Regions from separate parts of the Bacillus yunxiaonensis genome, predicted to be linked through region 2. Evidence: predicted binding sites of a transcription regulator. Region 2 holds the regulator's gene; each other region holds the start of a gene.
What was found. Region 2 encodes Rex, which represses fermentation and respiration genes when NADH is low (regulators of the CRP and FNR family bind a similar motif). Its sites were predicted from a motif close to TTGTGAAATATTTCACAA; they were not measured.

Region 1: WAX78_RS11425 (DUF1641 domain-containing protein) is a predicted target of Rex. The motif match lies at 3,042-3,059, and genes of this name have one in related genera.
Region 3: WAX78_RS22335 (L-lactate dehydrogenase) is a predicted target of Rex. The motif match lies at 2,221-2,238, and genes of this name have one in related genera.

What each region holds. Positions count from the first base shown of each region.
Region 1 covers NZ_JBAWSV010000003.1:422,907-430,183, forward strand. Annotated here, with positions in the region: gene WAX78_RS11410 (NupC/NupG family nucleoside CNT transporter) at 1-421, shown strand, start outside; gene WAX78_RS11415 (hypothetical protein) at 962-1,144, shown strand; gene WAX78_RS11420 (NAD(P)/FAD-dependent oxidoreductase) at 1,274-2,452, opposite strand; gene WAX78_RS11425 (DUF1641 domain-containing protein) at 2,497-2,937, opposite strand; gene WAX78_RS11430 (ferritin) at 3,487-3,993, opposite strand; gene WAX78_RS11435 (MazG-like family protein) at 4,059-4,373, opposite strand; gene WAX78_RS11440 (LOG family protein) at 4,446-5,024, shown strand; gene WAX78_RS11445 (Dps family protein) at 5,583-6,023, opposite strand; gene WAX78_RS11450 (DUF3920 family protein) at 6,217-6,651, shown strand; gene WAX78_RS11455 (MarR family winged helix-turn-helix transcriptional regulator) at 6,763-7,176, shown strand; gene WAX78_RS11460 (pirin family protein) at 7,226-7,277, shown strand, end outside.
Region 2 covers NZ_JBAWSV010000018.1:4,312-12,684, reverse strand. Annotated here, with positions in the region: gene WAX78_RS24935 (NCS2 family permease) at 1-618, opposite strand, end outside; purine riboswitch at 749-851, opposite strand; gene guaA (glutamine-hydrolyzing GMP synthase) at 1,013-2,551, opposite strand; purine riboswitch at 2,703-2,804, opposite strand; gene groL (chaperonin GroEL) at 3,045-4,682, opposite strand; gene groES (co-chaperone GroES) at 4,721-5,005, opposite strand; gene WAX78_RS24915 (CPBP family intramembrane glutamic endopeptidase) at 5,366-6,094, shown strand; gene WAX78_RS24910 (YdiK family protein) at 6,097-6,294, shown strand; gene WAX78_RS24905 (redox-sensing transcriptional repressor Rex) at 6,321-6,950, opposite strand; gene WAX78_RS24900 (ABC-F family ATP-binding cassette domain-containing protein) at 7,134-8,373, shown strand, end outside.
Region 3 covers NZ_JBAWSV010000010.1:131,992-139,268, forward strand. Annotated here, with positions in the region: gene glgB (1,4-alpha-glucan branching protein GlgB) at 1-804, opposite strand, end outside; gene WAX78_RS22335 (L-lactate dehydrogenase) at 1,160-2,104, opposite strand; gene WAX78_RS22340 (PTS fructose transporter subunit IIABC) at 2,603-4,462, opposite strand; gene pfkB (1-phosphofructokinase) at 4,562-5,491, opposite strand; gene WAX78_RS22350 (DeoR/GlpR family DNA-binding transcription regulator) at 5,488-6,240, opposite strand; tRNA gene WAX78_RS22355 (tRNA-Glu) at 6,784-6,855, opposite strand; tRNA gene WAX78_RS22360 (tRNA-Ser) at 6,862-6,952, opposite strand; tRNA gene WAX78_RS22365 (tRNA-Asn) at 6,958-7,032, opposite strand; tRNA gene WAX78_RS22370 (tRNA-Ile) at 7,036-7,112, opposite strand; tRNA gene WAX78_RS22375 (tRNA-Gly) at 7,121-7,191, opposite strand; tRNA gene WAX78_RS22380 (tRNA-Lys) at 7,199-7,274, opposite strand.

The DNA of each region.
Region 1 (7,277 bases), on a different contig from region 2:
GTTAATCGGATTCATTGCATTGATGGCAGCAATTAACGGTCTATTCGATTCTATTTTCGGTATTACATTCCAAACAATCTTAGGATATGTGTTCTCACCATTAGCGTTTATCATGGGTATTCCAGCATCTGAGATGGTAACAGCTGGACAAATTATGGCAACAAAATTAGTAACAAACGAATTCGTTGCGATGCTTGATTTAGGAAAAGCAGCAGCTCATTTAACACCTCGTACAATTGGTATTTTATCTGTATTCCTTGTATCATTTGCGAACTTCTCATCTATCGGAATTATCGCAGGTGCAACGAAGAGTATCGATCAAAAACAAGCGAATGTTGTATCTTCTTTCGGATTAAAACTTGTATATGGTGCAACATTAGTAAGTGTGTTATCAGCAATTATCGTTGGGGTAATGCTATAAAATAAGAAAAGCAATGAGCAGCGGGCTCATTGCTTTTTTTGTTGCGTGCCCAGCTAAGCTGGGCACACCTACTAATGAAAGTCCAGTCTAGGTAAGAACCAAGTCGCCTAGTAGCTGACAGGCAATGGGGGGAGAAATTCTAAGATTGAAGCCCTGTGACAAAGTAACTTCTTACTAGAAGTGCGAGCGAATTAGCAGACCGTAACATAAAGTGAAACTTTAATCAGTGGGGGTTTTCTTCATCCCCCACTGATTATCAGCCCTCACCAATCGGGCTTTTACGGGCAGTTTATCTCCCACCTAACTTCTTAAAGAAAAGCGGAAGCGGCTCGCTCAAAATCGCAGGACGTTGGAGTTCAAGGCAGAGAGGCGCTTTTTGCCTCGTCCGAGGGTGCGAAACGACCGGAGATTCTAGCCGCTAGAGCTGGACAATGCTTTCACCGAATTTTGAGGTGGGAGTGTTACTGCCCGTTACTGCGGGATAAAGTGAATCTTGCCGCCTCGTCAAGAGCACCCAAGCAATAGGAGAAGTCGAAATTAGTGAATACGTGGGACGGAAAAGAGGGATTTGATTTTCTTGGATTTCATCATCGGAAATTTCCAAAACATGTGAAAGACGGGAAGAGAGTGTATATCATGACACACGTACCGAGTAAGAAAGCCATGAAGAACATGCAAAAGAAAGAGGAGTACATAGATTATTTACAATACACAAAATCGTAACAAATTAGACAGTATATTCAGAAATCTTGAGAGGTGTATGTCACTTTCTTGTCGAATAAGTTATGTAGAGAATTTTGATCAAATAAAAACCCGAATCATAGATAAACATGATTCGGGCTATCATTCAGATTAATAAGCTAAGCTGAATAGACCTTTAATGTGTGATAAGTAACGAACGTTACTTGCTTCTTTCATTAATGATGCTGGTAAGCCTTTAAGTGGAGTTGAGCTTGCTCCGATTGTAGCAACAGCATCTTTACGTCCTAGACTTGCAAGTGTTCCAGAGTTTACTGGTGCGAACTCTTCGAATGCTTTGCCTTCTAGTGCTGCGTATAAGTTGTATCCAATTAACTCACCCATTTGCCAAGCGATTTGTGCAGTTGGTGGGTATGGACGCCCGTCTGGAGCGAAGACAACAGCGCTGTCTCCAGCAACGAATACGTTTTTGTGAGAAGTAGATTGTAGGTATGCATCAACTGTTGCACGACCACGGTTTACTTCAAGACCTGATTCACCGATTAATGGGTTACCTTGTACGCCGCCTGTCCAAACGAATGTGTTAGCAACGATTTTTTGACCGTCTTTTAAGTCGATTTCATTGCCAGCAACGTTTGTTACAGGAAGACCTGTTAAGAATTGAACGCCGCGTGCTTCTAAGCTAGTAGTTGCACGTTCAATTAAATGGTCAGGTAATACTGGAAGGATTTTTGGACCTGCTTCAACAAGAAGAAGTTTAACTTCTTTTGGATTTACGCCGTGGCTTTTTGCAAGTTTAGGCATAATGTCAGCAAGTTCACCAACTAGCTCAACGCCAGTTAATCCGCCGCCGCCAATTAAGATTGTAGCATCAGCTTCGTTTTTCGTTTTAGCGTATTCACGAATACGGTCTTCAACGTGTTTGTAGATTTTGTTTGCATCAGCAGCAGATTTTAATACCATGCTGTTTTCTTCTAGTCCTGGAATACCGAAGTAAGCAGTTTTACTTCCTAAAGCAACTACAAGTGCATCGTAAGATAAAGTAGTGCCACCAGCTAGTTTAATTTCTTTGCTATCAACTGAGAATGACTCAACTGTTGCAATTTTAAGATCGATGTCTTTACCTTTGAAAAGTTTTTCAAGTGGCATCGCAATTGCTTGCTCAGAAACGTTACCTGCTGCAAGGCGGTGTAGTTCCGTAATAATTTGATGTGTTGGATATTGGTTGATAACTGTAACTTGTGCTTCTGATTTGCTGTAATGTTTACGTACATTTAAAGCTGCAAGAAGTCCGCCATAACCAGCACCTAAGATGACAATTTGTTTTGACATAGTATGATATCCCCCGTCTTTACTAATTCTTGTGTAAGAAAGAATTATTTATGATTGCGTTCTGCAGTAATTTGAAGATAAGCGCTTACAAAGCGGAACATTTTTTGTGCTTGCGGATCTTTTAGCATTTTTAAAAGGCCAAAAAGACCGATAACTTCGTTACTTTCTTCAGCGCGATCTTTCGCTTCGATAGCAGTTGCAGCAATGGTTTTCACTGTATCTTTTACAGGTTCTGCAAGTTCTTGGATTGCTCCAACAGTATCATTTTTTAATACTTCATCAGTAGCGACTGCTTGAGCGAAATCATAAGACTTTGTTAAAATGTTAACGAGCTCAGTTAATTTTGGAAGTTGATCTACTAATGTAGTTAAAGACTCTTGAACTTCAGGCTTTAATAGCTGATCAAGTACATCAAGCTGTCCTTGGCTAGCAGAAATTTGTAATGATTCTTGTTCAGGCTTTGTTTGAGTGATTGTTTCTGGCATCTCCAATTCTCCTTTACGATAGCAATATTTCTTAAATTTTTGGGAATGAAAGAAGATTCCCCATTATAGGTAAGATTTCTTCGTCCGTAACAACTCGAGGAAACTTGTAAAACTTTACACAAAGATTTAGGGCAAGATGCTCTTAAAGTTACTATTGCCGGTGAATATGTCTTTTCAAACCGTTGCAACATTCGAATGAACTATAAGTAATCACCGAATCTGAAATAGTAAATTTTAAAAAGCTAGTTGCGTCCTCTAGCTTATGGACTTGTCCAGTAAAAGACTTTGTCTACCAACTGAGTATATTATATACTACAATACACCTATGTTAACATAAAAATGCTTATTAGGCATTCGATTTTAATGAGTATAATCTACGAACTTACGGGGCGTTATATCTGTTGTCTCATTCTAATTTTACAATATAAGAAGCATAAATTGACGAAAGCGGTTGATTTATGCTTTTTTTGTTTGCGTGCCCAGCTAGGCTGGAACAGAAAAGAGATGGCAAAGCCATCTCTAAGACATCTGTTTCAGTTTTCTACTCTACTACTCAGCTGGTGGAGTAAACGTGCGTTTTTCTAATTCAGCATCTAACATAAATAATGCGTTTGAATCATTTGTAATACGCTTTAATTTTTGAATGATGCTATCGAAAGACGCTTCTTCTTCTACTTGCTCATCAACGAACCATTTTAAGAAGGTGATGGTAGCATGTTCGCGCTCATCCCATGCAATATCAGATAAGTTATAAATACGTTTTGTAACCTCACGTTCATGCTCGAGGGCGATTTCAAAAGCAGATAAAATCGATTCGTATTCGTTATTTGGATGATCAAATCCAGTAATGATTGCACGCTCACCGCGATCATTAATATAATTGTACAGCTTCATAGCATGGAAACGCTCTTCCTCTGCTTGTACAAGAAAGAAGTTAGCAAATCCATCGTAGCTTTCTGATGTACAATATGCCGCCATTGCCATATATACATGGGCGGAGTAAAATTCAAAGTTCATTTGATCATTTAGTGCTTCACGTAATTTTGGAGATAACATAAAAAAAGACCCCTTTCATATTATTATAATATAATCATAACATAATTGAAAATAATTCTCACTTGTTATTCGAATCGCTTGGAGAGTTTCTTAACATGCGTTTCCATAATGTCTTGTAAATCTAAATTATATTTTTGCGCTAAAATAATAAGATTTCCTAACACATCTCCAATTTCTTCTTTTAATTCAATTGTTAATTCTTCTTCGCTCTTTTTTTGTTCATCTGGACGATTACGGCCAATTTCAATAGCACGCACAACGCGAGAAACTTCTCCCACTTCCTCCGCTAAAAAATTAACGCGAATAAAGGAATTATATTGTGCCCATCCTCGCTCATGATAAAATTGTTCCACCCAGCTTTGAAATTCATTCGTATTCATCCTTTTCCCATCCTCCCAATATGTAGTATGATTAAATTGTAGCATAACAATATGTAGTTTTGGGGTGGAGTAATGAAACGTATTTGTGTATTTGCAGGATCGAATGTTGGAGAGCGTCCAGAGTTTCAAGCAGAAGCTCGGCAGCTTGGGGAAATACTAGTTCAAAATAATATAGAGCTTGTATATGGAGGCTCTTGTGTTGGATTAATGGGAGAAGTAGCAAATCAAGTATTAGAGCTAGGCGGCCGTGTAACGGGTGTTATGCCTCGTGGATTATTTAGAGGGGAAATTGTTCACCAAGGCTTAACAGAACTAATCGAAGTGGAAACAATGCATGAGAGAAAAGCAAAAATGAGTGAACTTGCTGATGCATTTATTGCACTTCCAGGCGGTTATGGAACGTTTGAAGAACTGTTTGAAGTGGTATGTTGGTCGCAAATTGGGATTCATGAAAAGCCTGTTGGATTGTTAAATATTGCAGAATTCTACACACCGTTATTACAAATGGTGGACCGTGCAGCAGAGGAAGGGTTTATGAACCCATCGAATAAAGAATTACTTGTATCTGCAAAAACGGCTAATGAGTTGGTTCCTAAAATGAAAGAGTACAAACGACCAGTGATGGGAAATAAGTGGAAGCAGTTAACATAAAGTGAAACTTCCATCAGTGGGGGGCTTTATCCCCACTGATGGTTAGTTGAACCAATCGGGCTTTTACGGGCAGTTATCTCCCGCCTATCTTCTTTGCTTTTCTCTAAATCTTGAGGTGGGGGTCTTACTGCCCATTAATGCGGGATAAAGTGAAACTTTTTACTACCCACAAATAGCGGAATAAATAAAAAACCGAGCGGAATTGTCCCGCTCGATTTTTTAGCGTAATAGTTGTCGAATGTCGTCGAGATATCGTGTCGAATCGTCGATATATTAGAAAAAGCGCCGATATATCAGCGCTGCTTTCGTTTTTCTTATTGTCCAGCTCCGCCTCCTAGCCCCTGATGTCTAAGAACCTTCCACACGAGAAGATAAAAAGCATCTTCTGTGTGAAAGAACCTTAGCCAACGGGGCTAAACAGTCGGCTCCGCTTTTCTTATTGTCTAGCTCCAGCGGCTAGAACAGTTGGTCGTTTCGCGCCTTCCTACGAGGCAAAAAGCGCCTTTATGTCAGGAGCTCCAACGTCCGCCTGTTCGGAGCGAGCCGCTTCCGCTTTTCTTATTGATTCAAGAATGCGCGTAACATCCATGCGTGTTTTTCAAGTTCTGTGTAGATGCCAAGTAGTAGATCAGATGTCGTTTCATCGTCTGCATCTTGTGCGATTGCCATACCTTTTTTCAGTTCAACAAGCATTACTTCATAGTCTTTCATAATTGCTTCAACCATTCCTTCTGCAGTTTCGCCGTAAGCTGCTTCTTGAACAGAAGATAGTTCTAAGTATTCTTTCATTGTTGCTACTGGTTTGCCGCCGATTGCTAAAATACGTTCTGCAATTTCATCGATGTGCGTAGCTGCTTCTGTATACAATTGTTCGAATTTCTCATGTAATGTAAAGAATTGAGGTCCTGTTACGTACCAGTGGTAGTTGTGTAATTTTGTAAATAAAACGTTCCAGTTTGCTACTTGTTTGTTTAATACTTCAATAACTTGTGTATTCATACTATCAATCTCCTTCACGTTTTTTTATTTTGTATCAATTACTAATTTATAATTATTATAATCTAATGACGGGTATGAAATCAAGCCTTTTTGCATATATAATTTTTAAACATTTTGTGACGAAGCGGTATGTTTAAAACAGGGGATAATGTGACATATAGATAAAAGAGAATAAATAGAAAGGGGAATGAAGATGCAGCTCCTATTTCAAAAGGTATATCAACAAGCTGGGAACTGGTATGTACTTGATGACGATTTTCCATGGGATATTACTCAAGTACAGAGGGATGTGTTCTCATTAATTGAACGGCGTGAGGTACCTGTATTTTTCTGTGATACATGTGAAGCAAATGATGTGTTAGTACAATTAGGAGAAGAGGAAGAAGAATTTTTATTTCCATTGAATGGATTTTATCATAAAGAAAAACGTTTAATTTTCGTTTGTATGTGGGAGAAGTATGAGCAATTATTAGAAACGTTGTTGCATGAGTTTCGGCATGATATGCAGCATGAACGAAAGTTATTGTATGTCGGTAATGAAATGTATGAACAGCGGTGGATTGAGAAGGACGCAAGAGTGTTTGCGAAGAGAAAGATGAGAGAATTTATGAGAAGGCGTGCAAACTAAAACATATTGAGCACGGCTCTATGTTTTAGTTTATACTTACAAAAAGAAAGTAGTTGACATTTTTAAAGTTTAGTTCTAAACTGTTTTTACAGAGCTTAGTGAGGTGATGGAATGAAAACAGATGAACGACTTGGTTTATTAGTATGGTTTCGTTTATCACGCTTTTACAACCAGAGTATTAGAGAAACGAATCAACATTTAAAAAAGTGGGATTTGTCTGCTGCGCAATTTGATGTATTAGTACAAGTTGGGGCAGGGGATCGTTTAACGCAACAAGAATTAGGACGAAAGCTTTTTGTTACAAAAGGAAATATTACGCAGCTTTTAAGTAAAATGGAGCAACTTGGTTTAATTCAAAGAGAGCAAGAAGGAAAAACGAAGTATCTTTCTTTAACAGAGAAAGGTAAAGCACTGTATGAAGAAGTTGTTCCGCCTCAAGAAAGATTTCAAGCAGCGCAATTTTGCAAGTTGGACCGAGAGGAACAGAAACAGCTGTTAGCATTACTTCGTAAATTACAATCATAAAAATTTTTTAATAAATATCTCGAATTCGAGATAATATGAGGTGAAGGATATGTTTAAAAAAATTGATCATAAACAAATGGGAAGAGCAAATCACGGTTGGT
Region 2 (8,373 bases):
CATCCCATAAAACACTGCTCCATTAACTTTTCTTGTCATTAAAATAACAATTGCAACTACACCAAAAATAGCGAGTAATGTTGTTCCTTTTGTTAAATCACCTAAACCAACAAGTACAGCATCATTATTTACAATAATCCCTGCATTTTGAAAACCAAGAAATGCGATGAATAATCCAATTCCAGCTGCTACTGCAAACTTTAATTCTGATGGAATTGCGTTAATAATTTTTTCACGAATGCCGGAAGCTGTAAGAATGATAAAAAGAATACCTGATACTAGCGTCCCAGCAATCGCTGTTTGCCATGGAATCCCCATTGTTAATACAGCTGTATAAGCAAAGAAAGCATTAATCCCCATTCCCGGTGCTAACGCGATTGGATATTTTGCAAAAATCCCCATAATTAGTGATCCAATTGCTGCTGCTAAAGCAGTTGCAACAAACACTGCACCTGGGTCCATTCCTGTTCCTGCCGGTAGTCCCTTAATGTGCCCTAACGACAACGTAGCCGGATTGACAAATAACACATATGCCATAGATAAAAATGTTGTTAACCCTGCAATGAACTCTGTTTTATAATTTGTTCCGAGCTCATCGAACTGAAAGTAACGTTTCATTCTATGTTTCCCCCGTTATATGATTGCTCATCGTAACTCTTCCTAGCCCCTCTTTTATCCACAAAAAATAAAAAAGGCTTCCATTGCATATACATGGAAGCGTCTGTAAACAAAGATAATTATCCCTTATCTTTATATTAAAACGCCTCGTAGTCAAGCCATTTACGGTAGCTAGGTAGAAACTTTCGGGCCATATTCCCGATATTATACGACGGCTGTAATATTCACTTTTATTATTAATTACATACTCATATTAACTCATACGTAGCTAAGTGTCAATTTAAAAACGAACATTTTTTATTAAAAATCAAATTTCGTTCGTGTAAAAACAAAAAGACGATCCATCTACACATAAAAGTATAGATGGATCGTCTTCTATAGCATGAAATTCACTTTATTCCCACTCAATTGTTGCTGGTGGCTTAGAAGTAATATCATACACAATACGGTTTACGTGTTTTACTTCGTTTACGATACGTACAGAGATTTTCTCTAATACGTCCCAAGGAATACGTGCCCAGTCTGCTGTCATACCATCGATAGATGTTACAGCACGAATACCTACTGTGTAATCATACGTACGCTCGTCACCCATAACACCTACGCTGCGCATGCCAGGAAGTGCAGTGAAATATTGCCAAACTTCACGGTCTAAACCAGCTTTTTTGATTTCTTCGCGTAAAATTGCATCAGACTCACGAACGATTTCTAGTTTTTCTTCTGTAATTTCACCTAATACACGAATACCAAGTCCTGGACCTGGGAATGGTTGACGCCATACAATTTCATCAGGAATTCCTAGTTCTGATCCTAATTCACGTACTTCGTCTTTAAATAACGTATTTAAAGGCTCGATTAATTTAAACTGCATATCTTCTGGAAGTCCACCAACGTTATGGTGAGACTTAATTGTTTGTGCAGTTGCTGTACCACTTTCAATAATATCTGTGTACAGTGTACCTTGTGCTAAGAAGTCCATTCCTTCTAATTTAGATGCTTCATCATCAAATACATAAATAAATTCGTTACCGATGATTTTGCGTTTTTGTTCTGGATCTTCAACACCTGCTAATTTGCTCATGAAGCGTTCTTGCGCATCCACTTTAATAACGTTCATGTGGAAGCCTTCGCTAAATGTTTTCATAACCCCTTCAGCTTCTCCTTTACGAAGTAAGCCGTGGTCAACGAAAATACATGTTAATTGATCACCAATTGCTTTATGAATTAATACAGCTACAACAGAAGAGTCTACACCGCCGCTAAGTGCGCATAATACTTTTTTGTCGCCAACTGTTTCACGAATTTTTTCTAATTCTACTTCAATGAAGTTCTCCATGTTCCAGCCTTCAGTACAACCACAAACACCGAATACAAAGTTCTTAATTAAATCATTACCGTGCTCAGAGTGACGTACTTCTGGGTGGAATTGTACACCATATAAGTTTTGTGCTTCATTGCTCATACCAGCAATTGGGCAAGATTCACTTGTTGCATCTACTACGAAACCTTCTGGTAAGCCCGTTACTAAGTCACCATGGCTCATCCAAACAACTTGTTCTTCTGGAAGGTTTGTATATAATTTTGATTGATTCTCTACTTTTAATACAGCTTTTCCGTACTCACGATGGTTTGCACGTTCTACTTTTCCACCAAAGTGTTTTGTCATTAACTGCATGCCGTAGCAAATACCGAAGATCGGTAAGCCTAAGTCAAAGATTTTTTCGTCACAGTGGAATGCACTTTCGCCATATACACTGTTCGGTCCACCAGAGAAGATAATTCCTTTTGGATTCATCGCTTTAATTTCTTCTGCTGTAATTGTATGTGGATGAAGTTCACTATACACGCCAAATTCACGAATGCGACGCGCAATTAACTGGTTGTACTGACTTCCAAAATCTAAAACGATAATCGTATCGTGCTGTTTCTTCAAAATAATCACCCCATAGTTCTGTATATAAACATTTTCACCAATTTGGTAAAAACAATTACCAATATAATAAAAAAAGCCAGTCCCCTGCCCTCAGTCTCATAACAAAGAAAAGGCAGGAGCCTAGCTTTATAAAGGAGGTTCCTCCTTATAAACATAGACACACTGCCTTCATAGTCAGGTTGTTTACGGTAACCCGGTAGAGACTCTCAATCCATATTATTGAGGATATATGAAGGAATACTTTATATTATCTTCCTAGATTCTAACAATGAAGTATGAATACGGTCAAGAGAGAAAGCGACAAAATTCTACAGAAATTATTTTCCTGTATAGAGAAACTTCCTTCATTTCCAGCTTCACTAACAAGTTATTCGAACCAGTCAGCATCTTATAGACAATTTCTCGAAATACCTATCTTCTTTATATTTCACTACTTATAGAACAAAAAAACATCCACCTCTATAAAGAGATGGATGTTTCGCGGCGCATGAAATTACATCATGCCGCCCATACCGCCCATGCCCATGCCGCCCATGTCAGGCATTCCAGCAGCACCAGCTGGTTCTGGCTTGTCAGCAACAACTGCTTCAGTTGTTAAGAACATTGCTGCAACAGATGCTGCGTTTTGAAGCGCAGAACGAGTTACTTTCGTTGGATCTACGATACCAGACTCAAGCATGTTTACCCACTCGCCTGTTGCTGCGTTGAAACCAACGCCTACCTTTTCGCCTTTTAAGCGTTCTACAACAACAGAACCTTCTAAACCAGCGTTGATTGCGATTTGACGAACTGGCTCTTCTAATGCACGAAGTACGATGTTGATACCTGTTGCTACGTCGCCTTCAGCTGCAAGACCAGCTACTTTAGTATATACGTTCATAAGTGAAGTACCACCACCTGCAACAATACCTTCTTCTACTGCTGCACGAGTTGAGTTAAGTGCATCTTCAATGCGAAGTTTGCGCTCTTTCAATTCAGTTTCAGTTGCTGCACCTACTTTAATTACAGCTACGCCACCTGCTAGTTTAGCAAGACGCTCTTGTAATTTTTCACGATCGAATTCAGAAGTTGTTTCTTCTAACTGCGCACGGATTTGACCGATGCGAGCTTCGATTTGTGCTGTATTTCCTATACCTTCAACAATTGTTGTATTTTCTTTCGTTACAACAACTTTGCTAGCGCGCCCTAAAGATGCGATAGTTGCAGATTTTAAGTCGCGTCCTAATTCTTCTGTAATCACTTCACCGCCAGTTAAAATCGCAATATCTTCTAACATAGCTTTACGACGATCACCGAAGCCAGGAGCTTTAACAGCTACTACGTTGAACGTACCACGAAGTTTATTTACTACTAATGTAGCTAACGCTTCGCCTTCTACATCTTCAGAGATAATAAGAAGTGGTTTACCTTGTTGTACCACTTGCTCTAATACTGGTAAGATTTCTTGAATACTAGAAACCTTTTTATCAGTAATTAAGATAAATGGGTTATCAAGAACTGCTTCCATTTTATCAGAATCAGTAATCATGTAAGGAGAAGCATATCCACGATCGAACTGCATACCTTCTACTACATCTAATTCTGTTGTGAAACCTTTAGATTCTTCTAATGTAATAACGCCGTCGTTACCAACACGCTCCATTGCTTCTGCAATTAATTGTCCTACTTCTTCATCAGCAGCAGAAATAGCAGCTACTTGTGCGATAGAAGATTTACCTTCGATTGGTTTAGAAATCGTTTTTAATTCTTCTACTGCTGCAACAACAGCTTTTTCGATACCTTTACGAAGACCCATTGGGTTTGCACCAGCTGTTACGTTTTTTAAACCTTCACGAATCATTGCTTGTGCTAATACAGTTGCAGTTGTCGTTCCGTCACCAGCTACATCATTTGTTTTGCTAGCAACTTCTGCTACTAATTTTGCACCCATATTTTCAAATGCATCTTCTAATTCGATTTCTTTTGCAATTGTTACACCGTCATTTGTAATAAGCGGAGAACCGAATTTTTTCTCAAGTACAACATTGCGACCTTTTGGTCCAAGCGTAACTTTTACTGCGTTTGCAAGAGTGTCGACACCGCGAAGCATCGAACGACGTGCTTCTTCACTAAATTTAATATCTTTTGCCATAATATTTGACCCCCTTGAATTTTTAAAGATTTATATAATTAACCGATAACTGCTAAAATGTCGCTTTCACGTAAAATTAAGTATTCTGCACCTTCGTATTTCACTTCAGTACCTGCATATTTTGAGAAGATAATACGATCGCCTGCAGCTAACTCTAAAGCAACACGCTCACCATTTTCAAGCACACGACCAGTACCAACCGCCACTACTTTACCTTCTTGTGGTTTTTCTTTTGCAGTGTCTGGTAATACAATACCACTTGCTGTTTTTTCTTCTGCTTGAACAAGTTCAATTACAACGCGATCACCTAATGGCTTTAGCATGAACAATAACCTCCTCAATTTACTATGTAAATTTTATGTTTATTAGCACTCAAACACTTCGAGTGCTAACACACTTATTATAATAAAGAATCTTATTTTCTTTTGCAAGTGAAAAAATCGTAATTTTTCGGAAAACTATTTTACATCCTCTTCATATGCTTTACCGGATGGGTAGCGTAATAATGTAATACCAAAATCCTTGGCTCACAAAAGATCGGCACTGATAGAAGATTCAATTTTATATTCCATCGTTTTCCCTTCTTCTCCTATGTTACAATAAGAAGATGCCATAAGTTGTTTTCTCTATGGATAGAGCATTTTCCTTTTTCATTACAAAAAATTTAAAAAGGAGTTACGAAATTGAAGAGACAATATTGGTGGGTTGTTGTTACATATATTTTGATGCAATTATCAGGTGTAATTGGAGGATGGATCCTTTTAAAAAGCGGGATATACAACAATGGAAACAGAACTTTCGAAGAAAAGGTACAATTAGCAACTGCACATTGGGGACTAATTAGCTTTTTTATCGCTCTTATTATTATCCTTCTGTTATTACGTAATGATACACAATCAGAAAAATGGGATCGGGAAAAGACAAACATTCCTGCTACAATAGGATGGATTATTTTAGGGGTTTTTCTTGCTTTATTTGCCCAAGTAATTGCCGGCACCATCGAAACACAAATTTTTAAAGTTAAAGCTGAATCTGAAAATACACAAAACATTATCGATATTATAAAAGCTGCTCCATTATTTATAATTGTTTCGTCTATATTTGCTCCTATTCTTGAAGAAATTGTATTTAGAAAGATTCTATTTGGAACACTATATAAACGATATAACTTCTTTATCGCAGCAATTGTGAGTTCACTTATATTTGCTTTAATTCATTTTGACCCTACACATTTATTAGTGTATATTTCCATGGGGCTTGTTTTTTCATTTTTATACGTAAAAACGAAACGGATTATTGTACCCATTATGGCTCATGTTATGATGAATACAAATGTTATGTTAATTACATTTGTACTACATCCCTATCTAGAAAAGGCTGAAAAATTGCAAGGATTTATCGGAGGATTTTAAACATGCGAAATTCACCATTTGTTATGGCAACTTTGTATTTTCTTCTCGGGTGTATTTTTACATACTTAGCAATTACAAGTGTTGAGGATACAATTTGGAACTTTTACACACTATTACTTTCTGTAATGGCAACGGTTGATTTTAGTTTGGCACTTCGCCTTATTTTTTCTAAACCGAAAAAAGGTAGTATGAAGAAATAATAAAAACGCAGGGAATTCCTGCGTTTTTATTGTGGATAATTTTTCAAAAAGTATACAAGCGTTTGTAATTCTACCGCTAAATCGATATGATGAATTCGAATGTGTTCTACTATATTTAACCTAGCAGGTGTAAAGTTTAAAACTCCTTGTATACTCGTGTGCGATAAGCGATCTGCTACAGCTTGTGCAACAGAAGCAGGTACTGTTAATATTGCCACTTTTATATCATCTGATAATTTTTCTTCTAATTCATCCAGGTGATATACTGGAATTCCTCCGATTTCTTTTCCAACTTTCTCTTCATCAACGTCAAATGCCATCTCAATTTTTGTGTTATTATTTTTCGTAAAATTGTAATGTAAGAAAGCTGTCCCTAAATTACCTACCCCTATTAGGGCTACACGCGTTACATCATCTTGGTCAAGTGTTTCGCGGAAAAACGACAATAAATAATTTACGTTATAGCCGTATCCCTTTTTCCCTAATGCCCCAAAGTATGAAAAATCTCTTCGAATTGTCGCAGAATCTACTTTCACCGCTTCACTTAATTCTGCAGATGATACGCGTTGCTTACCAGATAACGATAAGTTTTGGATAAATCGATAGTATAGAGGCAATCTTTTGGCAGTCGCCTGCGGAATTTTAGGCTGCTCCATGCAACCCCCTCCTCTCTTCCTATCTGTTCAAGTGATTGAAACATGTACGGAAGTTTAGCATTGAAAGTTTTCCTTGTATAATAGAGAGAGAACTTCTCTATTTATGTTCAACTATACACTATTTTTAGTATGATTGAGAAATATAATCATGGCAAAGTTAAGAAATTATTTGAGGTGAAAACATTGATTTTACTACAAGTGAATAACCTTTCCAAGTTGTACGCCGCTGAAGTGATTCTTTCAAACATTAAGTTAGAGGTACAGACGCGTGATCGCATTGCACTTGTCGGCCGTAACGGCGCTGGAAAGTCTACATTATTAAAGATTATTGCAGGAGAACTATCCCATGACAGTGGAGAAATTATCAAACCGAAAGATGTATCTATCGGTTACTTAGCACAGCACACTGGTCTTGAAACGTCATTAACCATTTGGGATGAAATGTTAACGGTATTTCTAGATTTGCAACACATGGAGAAAGAACTCCGAAGGCTAGAACAAGAAATGGGGAAAGAAGAAAATTTCACAAATGTCACTGCACATGAAAGATTGTTAGCAGAGTATGATCGTCTGCAATTAGATTATAAAAATAAAGGCGGCTACCAATACGAAGCTGATATTCGCTCTGTTTTAAGCGGACTCGGCTTTCCTCCTGAGACACACGGAGCAACAATCTCCACATTAAGCGGTGGACAAAAAACTCGTTTAGCTCTTGGCAAATTATTATTAACAAAACCAGATTTGCTTATTTTGGATGAGCCCACCAACCATTTAGATATCGATACATTAACATGGCTGGAACAATATTTACAAGGCTATCCTGGTGCTATTTTAATCGTTTCACACGATCGATACTTTCTAGATAAGCTCGTAACACAGGTGTATGAAATCTCTAATAAACAAAGTCGAAAATACACAGGGAACTACAGTAAGTATTTAGAACTTAAAGCAGCACTATACGAACAAGAGATAAAGCGTTACGAAAAACAGCAAGAAGAAGTCACAAAGTTACAAGACTTCATTCAAAAAAATATCGCCCGTGCATCCACAACAAAACGGGCACAAAGTCGCCAAAAACAATTAGATCGTATGGAGCTTATGACAAAACCACTCGGTGATGCAAAATCTGCTTCTTTCCATTTTGATATCGATAGGCAAAGCGGCAATGATGTACTACAAGTAAAAAATGTCACAATTGGTTATAATAATGAGCCAATCATTGAGCACATTCATTTCCAATTAACAAGAGGTGATAGTGTTGCCCTTGTCGGTCCAAATGGAATCGGAAAATCCACCTTATTAAAATCTCTTGTGGATAAACTTCATCCTTTAAACGGCAGTATTTCATTCGGCTCAAACGTTTCTATTGGATATTATGACCAAGAACAAGCAAACTTAACATCATCGAAACGTGTATTGGATG
Region 3 (7,277 bases), on a different contig from region 2:
TACATCAAGATCTCTATATTCATACGTTGGATCTCCATCAAATAAGTAAAGTCCATGAGCATCTTTACAAAAATGCCCTGGTACCCAATCTAAAATGACACCGATCCCATATTTGTGACATTCATCGACAAAATACATAAAATCTTGCGGTGTTCCGTATCTGCTTGTCGGTGCATAATATCCAGTCCCTTGATATCCCCAAGAACGATCATATGGGTGTTCAACAAGCGGCATAATTTCAATATGAGTAAATTGATGCTCTACTACATACGGAATAAGCTCATCTGCCATTTCTCTGTAAGAATAAAAAGACTCATCTTCTTTCTTTTTCCATGAACCAAAGTGAAGTTCATAAATTGCTAACGGTTCATTATAAATTGGTTTTCGTTTCTTTTTTTGAAACCACTTCTGATCTTTCCATTGATATCCTTTTATATCATAAACAATGGATGCCGTATTTGGTCTCACCTCAGCATACATTGCATACGGATCAGCTTTTAAAATTGTATGACCGTTTGAGGCTTCAATTGCATATTTGTACAATTCCAGCTGAGCTATGTTTGGTATAAATAAAGACCAAATTCCCTCATCTGTTACTCGCACCATTTTATGCATTTGATCATTCCATTCATTAAAATCCCCTACAATACTCACAGCTTGAGCATGAGGAGCCCATACGGAAAAACGTGTTCCTTGCACCCCATCTTCCTTCGTTAGATGAGCACCAAGTACTTCGTAGCTATCGTAAGCTTTCTCTTTATGAAACAATAGCATTTTTTCCTCATTACAATTTGTTACAATCACTATGTTCACCTCACAAGATGACAGAATTTTAAATATGTTATTACTATTCTTCGGTAAATAGAAATATCCTTGCGATTTTCTAAAAAAACATACGTTTTTTTCGCGGAAATTCATGGTAATTTCGTAAATTTCAGCTGAAAATATCGAATTTTGACGAATATTCCTTGTAAGCGTTTTATTTTAGAATAATTTTTAAAGTGAAAAAGAGGGGGAATTTTACTGCTATTCATTACTTCCTATTAGAACAAAATACATATTACATTTAAAGAGTAATTCACTTTCAGCAAAATAAAAAAACCCTTTCCGGCAAAGGGGGCTATACAGGGGGGCCGGAAAGGGATTTATACAATTTGGATTATAGTACTGGTGCCATAGTTTCTTTTAGCACTTTTACAGAATGATCAAATTTCAATTCTTCTTCTGCATTCAATTCAAGCTCTACAACTTCTCGAATACCTTGACGGTTGATAACTGCTGGAACACCTACGTAAACATCTTGTTGTCCGTATTGTCCTTCAAGGTATGCAGATACTGTCAATACGCTGTTTTCATTGTTTAAAATCGCTTTAGTTACACGTAGTAGTGACATACCGATACCATAGTAAGTTGCACCTTTACGTTGAATAATATGATAAGCAGCATCGCGTACATTCACAAAGATTTCATCTAAATCACTTTGATTGTACTTTTCACTGTTTGCTAAGATTGTTTCTAGTTTTTGTACACCAACAGTTGCATGGCTCCATACTGGAAGCTCTGTGTCACCATGTTCACCAATAATATATGCATGAACGTTACGTGGATCCACATCTAAGTATTCACCTAACATGTAACGGAAGCGAGCAGAGTCTAAAGTTGTACCAGAACCAATTACACGTTCTTTTGGTAATCCAGATTCTTTCCAAGTTACATAAGTTAAAATATCAACTGGGTTAGTTGCGATTAAGAAGATACCATCAAATCCGCTATCCATGATGCCACGAACGATTTGTTTAAAGATTTTTGTGTTCTTCTCAACTAAATCTAAGCGAGTTTCACCTGGCTTTTGTGGCAATCCAGCAGTGATAACAACAAGATCTGCATCTTTACAATCTGCATAACTACCTTTCCAAACCTTTGTTGGAGCTGGAGCAAATGGAACAGCATGGCTCAAATCCATTGCTTCCCCTTCTGCTTTTGCTTCGTTTACGTCAACAAGAACAAACTCTTCAGCTACACCTTGGTTAATCATAGAATATGCATAGCTGCAACCTACAGCTCCTGTTCCTACTAATACTACGCGATTAATACCTTTTTTCATGGTAAAATCCCCTCTCTATTTATCATTTCATTATTATCATTGTCATTTAAGTAAATAATTAAAATACTGATTTTATATTGTTTAACTTCCTTACACACATATTGTAGCATGTTTATTTGTGAATGTATTCACAAATTATGACCTATTTGTGAACTTTTTCACAGATAGGATAAAGTTATTGTGGCGGTTGTGGAACCAATCTCAATAGGAGCGTTTTCTTTAGATTGTGAATACAAAAGAAGCCTTTTTTCATCCTCCGCTGATGGAAAGCTCTCACCAATCGGGCGCATGCCAGCAGTTATCCCCCACCTATCTTCTTCGCTTTTTCTAAAGCTTGAAGTGGGGGGCTTACTGCCCACGAGTAGCGGGATAAAAGAAAGAATAAGGATTCTTATCTGTACTATGTAGAAAGAAATCTAAAAACAAAATTCCGATATTTTTTAGGCACATTCTTTTTTCAACAATGTAAGAAAAGCGGTCAAAAGTTGACCGCTTTTCTTATTTATTTACAGGCTTTTTCCAAATCCCGAGCATAACTGCTGTTACAACTGCTCCTATTACGATAGCCAATAAATAAAGTATCGGTTTATTCACAAGGGGAATAACGAACAAGCCACCGTGCGGTGCAGGAAGAGTAATATGAAACCCCATAGTCAGAGCACCTGCAATCGCAGACCCTATAACACAGCTTACAATTACACGTAATGGATCAGCTGCTGCAAATGGAATAGCGCCTTCTGTAATAAAGGAAAGGCCCATAATATAATTTGTAATACCAGATTTGCGCTCTGCATCCGTAAATTTTCCTTTAAAGAAAGTTGTTGCTAATGCAATTCCAAGCGGCGGAACCATACCACCCGCCATAACTGCAGCATGCGGTCCGAAATTATGAGCAGCAATTGCCGCTAATCCGAATGTAAAGGCAGCCTTGTTGATAGGGCCTCCCATATCCACAGCCATCATACCACCAAGAATGACACCTAATAAAATAGCATTTCCTCCGCTTAATCCATTTAACCAATGTGTTAAGCCTTTATTCACTGCTACTACAGGATCATTTACAACAAGAATCATAATCAAACCAGTAATCATAATACCAAACAACGGATACAAAAGAACAGGTTTAATTCCTTCAAGTTGTGCCGGTAATACTTGAAAAGCTTTTTTCAAGAGAACGATTACATAACCTGCCAGAAATCCTGCGATTAAACCACCGAGAAATCCAGCCCCAGCTTGTGCTGCTAAATAACCGCCAACCATACCAGGTGCAAAACCAGGCCGATCTGCGATGCTACTTGCAATAAATCCTGCTAATACTGGAACGATAAAGAAAAATGCTCCGTTTCCGCCACCAATTGCCATTAATGTAGAAGCAATTGGCCCTTTCGCATGAATGCCGCCAAAAGCGAATGCCAGTGCGATTAAAATCCCCCCACCAACAACGAACGGAAGCATGTTGGATACACCATTCATTAAATGCTTATAAAATCCTGTTCGTTTTTCTTTTACTTCTCCCTTTGCAGCTTCCCCTGTCCCTTGATAGATAGGTCCATCCTGTTTAAGCGCACGGTTAATAAGTTCCTCAGATTTACGAATTCCAGCTGCAACTGGAACCTCAATAACATGCTTTCCTTTAAAACGATTCATTTCAACTTGTTTATCTGCAGCAATAATAATTGCCACTGCATCATGAATCTCTTCTGCAGTCAATTCATTTTTTACTCCTGTAGAACCATTGGTTTCTACTTTTATATCGACACCCATTTCCTTTGCTTTTGATTTTAAAGCGTCTGCTGCCATATACGTATGAGCAATTCCTGTAGGACAAGCAGTAACTGCTAAAACTTTCCCCTTTGAACTTGACTGTACAGTATTTTCTTCTTTATTTTCCTCTTTATTAACTTCTTTCTCTTTCGCATCAATAAGGTTCAGTAGCTCGTCTTCTGTTTGCGCTTTCATAAGTTTCCCGCGAAATTCCGCATCCATAAGTAGTGTAGATAAGCGGGAAAGAGTTTCCAAATGAGCATCATTCGCTCCTTCACTTGCTGCAATCATAAAGAATAAATGAGCTGGTTGACCATCGAGAGATTCATAGTCTATACCGCTATTTGATTTCGCAAAGCAAATAGCAGGTGTCTTAACCGCAGCTGTTTTTGCATGAGGAATTGCAATCCCTTCTCCAATGCCAGTAGTACTTTGTGCTTCACGAGTTAAAATAGCCTCTTTAAATTGAATCTCATCATATAATCGGCCTGCTTGTGCAAGCTTACTTACCATTTCATCAATCGTTTCTTGCTTAGAAGATGCTTGTAATTGTAGAAGAATTGTGTCCTTTTTTAGTAATTCTGTAATTTTCATATAGATCCTTCTCTCCTATAAAGTGAAACTTCCATCAGTGAAGATTGTCTTCATTTCCCCTATCTGCTTCGCTTCTCTTTCAATCTTAAGATGGGTGGCTTACTGCCCGTTAATGTAGGATAAAGATTGTACTTCTACTTGCAACAATAGTTCCTCAATTTTTTCTTTTTCAGCAAGATCAGAAGAAAATGCTGTTGCGCTTCCAGTAGCAACGCCAAATCGAAATGCTTCTTTTAAATCTCTAGTTTTTTCATATGTTCCTAGAAAACCGGCCACAAGCGAATCACCAGCTCCAACAGAATTTACAACTTGCCCTTTCGGCACATTAGCAAAATATGCATGCCCCTTCGCAAGAAAGAGTGCACCATCCCCAGCCATTGATACAACAACATGCTCTGCGCCCATTTCAAGAAGCTTCTTACCATATAATGCCGCATCTTGAATACTTTGAATTTCTACATCAAATAGTTCGCCTAACTCGTGATGGTTTGGCTTTATAAAGAATGGACGGTGCTTTACAACATCAATCAATGCCTTTCCGCTCGCATCAACAGCTACTTTCACGCCGCGCGCACTGCATTCCTTTGTGATTTCTTTATATAACGATTCTGGTAAAGACGGTGGAATACTGCCTGCCAATAATAGAACATCACCTTCTTGTAAATTGCCTATTTGCTGTATTAAACGTTCTAATTGTTCACTTAAAATAACAGGACCTCTTCCATTTATTTCAGTTTCTTGTTCTGTTTTCAATTTAATGTTAATCCGCGAATCACCATCTACTTCAATAAAATCGGTTGCAATACCCTCTTCTTCTAATTTTTCTTGAATAAAGCGACCAGTAAATCCCCCTATAAATCCAAGCGCTTTTGAAGAAACATCAATTCTTTTTAGAACACGGGATACATTAATTCCTTTTCCGCCTGGATACTTCACTTCTTTTTCCATACGATTTAGCGAATGTAGTGCAAAATTATTTACTTGCACTACATAATCTACAGAAGGATTCAATGTTACAGTGTAAATCATACTGTCACGACCTTTATTAATGTTTTTTTAGCATAAGGAGCTACTTCGTTCTCTCCAATATTAGTTGCAATAATATTTGCTGCTTCGAGCTCTTCAATTTTCGCAAATGATATCTCTGAAAATTTACTGCCATCCGCCAGAACATAACACGAGTTAGAAAGTTGCATAGCTGTTTTCTTCAGCAAAGCTTCCTCAGGGTCTGGCGTTGTATAACCGTAAACGGGATGAATAGCATTTGCCCCTAAAAAACAAAAATCGAATCGATAGCGAAGTAAGCTTTCAAGGGCAGCGCTTCCAATTAACGCTCTTGTATTGCTTTTCATCATGCCACCAAGTAAATAAGCTCGAATATTGGCTTGAAACAATGCCTCAATATGCATAAGTCCATTTGTCACGACAGTTATATCTTTTCCTTGCAAAAATGGAATCATTTCAAACGTCGTACTTCCAGCATCTAAATAAATACAATGCCCGTCTTCCACAAGAGATGCTGCATATTGACCAATCGACTTTTTTTCCTGAAGATTTTTGAAGGATTTTTCATTCATACTCGGTTCTTTTCCTTTTGATTGTAACGGTGAAGCTCCGCCATGAACACGCTTTATATAGTTTTTCTCTTCTAAATAAATCAAATCTCTTCGAATTGTCGATTCGGATGATTTAGTTGCAGCAACTAGCTCTTGAAGCTTTATAATTCCTTTATTTTTCACCAAATCCAAAATAATTTGGTGACGCTCAGGTGTTAACATGCCGCCACCTCCTTCTTACATTCATCATAACGAAAACCCTTTCAAAAATCAATCGAAATCACTCAAAAACAATCACAAACGTTATAAATAAACCAAAAACAATCATAAAACTTTAACATTACACTTAACAGTCGTCATATGCCCACTTACTCATGATCGAGCATGTATGTTAGGAAAAAAGGTAGTTGCAATGGATGAACAACAATGGAAGAGTCAAAAAAGAACTATCACTTACATTGATACAGTTGTAGGAAGGGGCTTTTAAAATTAGTACACGAGGTAACCAACATTCCTATATATCAACACAAAGATTGTATTTCTTGCACGGAGCATTTAAGTGTATTCTGCGCCAGAATTCAACAAATATTTGTTTGGAGACTTTTTAGGAAAGATTACTAATGTTTTTTGTGGTTGTTTCATAATTGCTTGAATTTTAATTTTGATGTGGGAACTACAAGTAACTGCTAAATCATCGAATTATAGAATGGAAGAATTTCAACAACATAAAAAAAGAGATAGCATAATATGCTATCTCTTTTAATATGACCCGTACGGGATTCGAACCCGTGTTACCGCCGTGAAAGGGCGGTGTCTTAACCACTTGACCAACGGGCCAATTTCTGGCAGAGAAGAAGGGATTCGAACCCTCGCACCGCGTAAGCGATCTACTCCCTTAGCAGGGGAGCCCCTTGAGCCACTTGGGTACTTCTCTATATATGGCTCCGCAGGTAGGACTCGAACCTACGACCGATCGGTTAACAGCCGATAGCTCTACCACTGAGCTACTGCGGAATATGGTGGGCCTAAATGGACTCGAACCATCGACCTCACGCTTATCAGGCGTGCGCTCTAACCAGCTGAGCTATAGGCCCATATAAAAAGCGGGTGAAGAGAATCGAACTCTCGACCAGAGCTTGGAAGGCTCTTGTTTTACCACTAAACTACACCCGCATAAAAATGGTGAGCCATGAAGGACTCGAACCTTCGACCCTCTGATTAAAAGTCAGATGCTCTACCAACTGAGCTAATGGCTCATT